DNA from 2 places in the Planctobacterium sp. R6 genome. Region 2 is predicted to be linked to the other one. Evidence: predicted binding sites of a transcription regulator. Region 2 holds the regulator's gene; the other holds the start of a gene.

Region 1 (2,407 bases), on a different contig from region 2:
TGACGGATATCCCCGGAATGCCAAAAGTGGCACCCCGGTGTTAGTGCGAGGAAAACGAGCCTGTTTGGCGGGCAGGGTTTCCATGGATATGCTGAGTATTGATATTACGCATATTCCGGAAGTGAGAATGGGCGATACGGTAACTCTGTGGGGGGAATCGTTAAGTGCTAACGAAGTGGCACGTTGGGCTGATACTATTGGGTATGAATTGGTTACCCGAATGCCGCTGCGCGTGCCGAAAACCTATATCCTTTCGGAGACGTAAAAAAGGCTGGTTCTGATCGGCCAGCCTTGCGGTAAATATTTAACAGATTAAGAGTAGTATCCTACCTGTAATCACTAATCTGCTTAGACAGCGAATTAGTGATTACATTTACCGTCAATACATCTGCCATATAGATACAAGCTATGGTTGGTTAGTTTAATACCATGCGCTTCACAGATTTCCTTCTGGCGGGTTTCGATAACGTCATCTTCAAATTCAATGACTTTACCGCAATCAAGGCAAACCAGATGGTCGTGATGATTTTTATCACTGATTTCAAATACGGATTTACCACCTTCGAAGTGGTGTCTGTCCAGGATACCCGCATCATCAAACTGGTTTAATACGCGGTACACAGTCGCCAGGCCAATATCTTCGCCTTGCTCTAACAAAATCTTATAGACATCTTCTGCGCTAATGTGCTGATTTTTCGGTTCTTTTAAAATTTCCAGTATCTTTAGACGGGGCAGCGTAACCTTCAGGCCGGCTTTCTTTAGTTCTTGATTTTGATCCATGTTCTTGGCTTTTCAGACATTAATTATCGTTATTATAAGTGACTTCTACAGGATTGAAAGGGGGGTATTCAGAATAAAAATATTGGCTATTTGTTAAAAACAAGTTAACTGGTTGTACCACATGGCGCTATACTAGGCTAGAATTAAGAGAGTATGCTAAGAAAATCAGAGATTTAAAGCCCTATGTTGGAACATGTTTATTCAGGCCCGAAGGCAACATTAAAGGGTAACCTGGATTTGGTCGATACAAACCTAACCGATTGAATGCCAATTAGAAAAATAATGAGGCAAGGAAAGATATGCGATTTACAGTAGTAGCGAAAACAATTCTCGGCTTTATCTTGCTGGGTTTTGTGTTGTTTATCACCAATGTCATGTCATATGTTGGCCTTTCGGATATTCGCGAGTCATCTGAGTCGGTAATAAATGAAAAAATGCCTCTGCAAAGTCAGGTTCTGAAAATCCAAACCCAGTTGCTCAATCTGGGCAAAGCGTCTTTAAGCGGTTATTACCTGGATAATCTGTCAGCACTTAATAGCAATAAAGCACAATTCGACGAACTACTCGGTGAGTTTGAAGGAACGCTACGCGATTTACAGCGCATGCCGATGGGCGATGGTCAGCTTCGTTATTTGAGTGACGGCAAGCGTTCAGTGGAGTCCTACCTGCAGAATGCGAAAAACATGTATTTAGAAAGACAGAGTTTTTTAAATCAGCGGGACAACATAATCAGCTACATGGACAAGGTTTCGCTGGCAGTGGATGATACCAGCGCACCCTTACTGGATTTAGCGTATATGCCGGGTGCGGAGAGCGACGACAACCTGAAGAGTCTGGCGGGAGCCGGCAACAACATAGATACGCTGCTGATTACGTTGCTTAATTCCACGAACGAATTGGTTGTTACCCAGGACCCCAAAGTATCAGAAGACATCGCCAGTACCATGGAGTTTTCCATGAGTAATATCGATGAAGCTGATCAGTTTGTATCGCGGCTCGCTGAGTCGGTAGATACTGATGGATTAGTGGAAGATTACAAAGAACAACTGGCAAAACTCAAGCCGCTGATTTTTGGCAGCAATGGTGTCATTGCTATGCACCGATTTAAACTGGACAAACTGGCCAGCGCACAACAGGCCAAAACAGCCTCTGAAACCAGCCTGGATCAGGCAATCGAGCATTTTAAAGCGTTGTTTGACGAAGTTAATGACAGCACCCTGGCCGGGCAGAACGAAATACTGGAGATTATCGAGAGTAACATCACTATCGGTGTCATTATTATGTTGTTGGGCACGGGGTTGGCTGTCGGCACAGGCTTTGTAGTCTACAAGAGTATCTCTGTGCCAATTGGCCGAATTGCCCGCAGCTTGCGTGTGATCAGCTCAGGTGATCTGACGCATAAGGCGGACGCTTCCAGCAACTGTGAATTTGGTGACTTATCGAAGCAGGTTAATGTACTTTCAGAGAACCTGCATCAGTTGGTGGTACATATCCTTGAACAGCAGGAGGGATTAAATGCTGCAACTGCGCAAACTGTAGAGTTGGGTCATGAAGCGCTTGAAAAAGTGGATAAACAGCGGGAGGAAATCCACCTTACTGCAGAAAGTACCGAATTAGTCAGAAAAAG
Region 2 (2,407 bases):
ATGGTATTGCAGGCCAACACGCAAAGACACGTCATGGAGCATACTTTGCGTATTTATAATAAATTGCCGGTACAAGGTTGTATCTTTACCAAAATTGATGAATGCTTCTCCTTAGGTGAGGCTATCAGTGTCGCAATTCAGGAAAGATTACCGGTTGCTTATTTGACTGATGGACAAAAGGTGCCAGAAGATATAAAAATAGCAGATGCGAAATATATAATTTCATTGGCAGCAAAGCTTTATAAAAAATATGAATTGCCGCATACTTCAAAACAAAGAACAGTACATTCAGCAGTAGCAGTATGATTGAGGACCAGGCGAGTAGTTTAAGAAAAATGAGCCAAAATAATTTAACAAAAGTCATAGCAATAACCGGTGGTAAAGGCGGTGTAGGGAAAACTAATGTCACCCTGAATACCGCAATTGCAATGGCTAAGCTGGGTAAAAAAGTACTGGTTCTTGATGCTGACCTGGGTCTGGCTAATGTCGATGTTATGCTGGGATTACGGGTAGGCAAGAACATATCCCATGTATTGTCTGGCGAGTGCTCCCTGGAAGATATCCTGATTGAAGGCCCGCACGGCATCTTAATCGCACCTGCCACCTCCGGCACGCAAAACATGGCCGAGTTGTCACCCACCGAGCATGCTGGTCTAATTCGGGCATTTAGTGAGTTAAAAATTCCAATTGATGTACTGCTGGTCGATACGGCCGCAGGTATCTCTGATATGGTGTTGAGTTTTTCCCGTGCCTCGCAAGATATTATGATGGTGGTCTGTAACGAACCCACCTCCCTGACAGATGCATACGCTCTGATGAAAATACTGAACCGCGATCACGGTGTCTTTAAATTTAAGATCGTGGCTAATATGGTCAGAAATGCCAGAGAAGGTCAGGAACTTTACGCTAAACTGTCAAAAGTGACTAACCGATTCCTTGACGTCGCGCTGGAACTGGTGGCTACCGTACCTTATGATGAAAACATCCGGAAGGCAGTGCGCAAGCAAAAAGCCATTGTTGACGTATTTCCCGGATCACCGGCAGCGCTTGCAATCACCCACCTGGCTAAGCAGGCGCTTTCCTGGCCGATCCCGGCGCAACCTGGTGGTCATCTGGAATTTTTTATTGAACAACTGGTCAAACGGCAGGCAGCGAGTAATCAGGCGTGAACAGCAAAGCAAACGCTTACAAACAACATGATGACAAAAGGTTACTTGTCGAAAAACATGCACCTTTAGTTAAGCGTATTGCTCATCACCTTATGGCCCGACTTCCCGCCAGTGTTCTGGTCGAAGATTTAATACAAGCCGGTATGATTGGTTTGTTAGAAGCATCGCGAAATTTTGACGGTACCAAAGGGGCCAGTTTTGAAACTTTTGCCGGCATCAGGATCCGTGGCGCAATGCTGGATGAAATTCGCAAAGGCGACTGGACACCCCGCTCGGTACACAAAAACGGTCGTGCTATCGCTGAAGCCATCAGTGAAGTCGAACGCGAAATTGGCGGTGACGCCAAAGATGTTGACGTTGCTGAAAAAATGCAGGTGTCACTGGCGGATTACCATCAGATGTTGTCCGAGGTAAATGCCGGTAAGATAATTGGCATAGAAGATTTAGGTGTTACCGAAGACGTACTGACCACCGATAAGAACAAAGGGGAAAATACTCCCTTTGACGACCTGATGGAAGGTTCCTTCCAAAAGGCACTGGCAAATGCAATCACAACTTTGCCAGAACGTGAGGCAATTGTTTTGTCTCTGTACTATGATGAAGAACTGAATTTAAGAGAAATTGGTGAAGTGCTGGATGTTAGTGAATCCAGAGTGAGCCAAATTCATAGTCAGGCTATGCTTAGATTGAAGTCCAGAATGCAGGCATGGCAAGCTGGATAGCGTATAATAATAAAATTTGATTGAATCCTCACTGGAGGCGGTTTTGGATAAAAACATGAAAATTCTCGTTGTTGATGACTTTTCTACAATGAGACGAATCATCAAAAACTTGTTGAAAGATCTCGGCTTTACCAATGTCCAGGAAGCTGATGATGGCAGCACGGCTTTGCCAATGCTACAACAAGGTGATTTTGATTTTGTAGTCACCGACTGGAATATGCCAGGCATGCAAGGTATCGATTTGTTGAGAGCAATTCGGGCCGATGACAAGCTGAAGCACACACCGGTATTGATGGTTACTGCCGAAGCGAAGAAAGAACAAATTGTTGCTGCTGCCCAGGCCGGTGTAAATGGTTATGTTGTTAAGCCGTTTACCGCTGCTACGCTAAAAGAGAAGCTCGACAAAATTTTTGAGCGTCTTGGTTAGTTCAGGACAGTCCTGAGATAAAACGGAGCTGAAATGACTAATGAGAAAAGCTCTCCCATTTCGCTTGAAGATGCTAAGCAGTTAGTTGC

What was found. The regulator FliA, encoded in region 2, starts transcription of late flagellar genes. The targets are predictions, from matches to a motif close to CTAAAGNTNNNNNNNNNNNNGCCGATA.
Region 1: a site for FliA is predicted at 1,001-1,027, ahead of AC0J20_RS19150 (HAMP domain-containing methyl-accepting chemotaxis protein). Genes of this name have one in related genera too.

The regions. Positions count from the first base shown of each region.
Region 1 is NZ_JBVTQY010000040.1:30,557-32,963, reverse strand. Features, by position in the region: gene alr (alanine racemase) at 1-265, shown strand, start outside; gene fur (ferric iron uptake transcriptional regulator) at 361-780, opposite strand; gene AC0J20_RS19150 (HAMP domain-containing methyl-accepting chemotaxis protein) at 1,080-2,407, shown strand, end outside.
Region 2 is NZ_JBVTQY010000001.1:233,442-235,848, forward strand. Features, by position in the region: gene flhF (flagellar biosynthesis protein FlhF) at 1-306, shown strand, start outside; gene AC0J20_RS01040 (MinD/ParA family protein) at 303-1,169, shown strand; gene AC0J20_RS01045 (RNA polymerase sigma factor FliA) at 1,166-1,891, shown strand; gene cheY (chemotaxis response regulator CheY) at 1,935-2,318, shown strand; gene AC0J20_RS01055 (protein phosphatase CheZ) at 2,352-2,407, shown strand, end outside.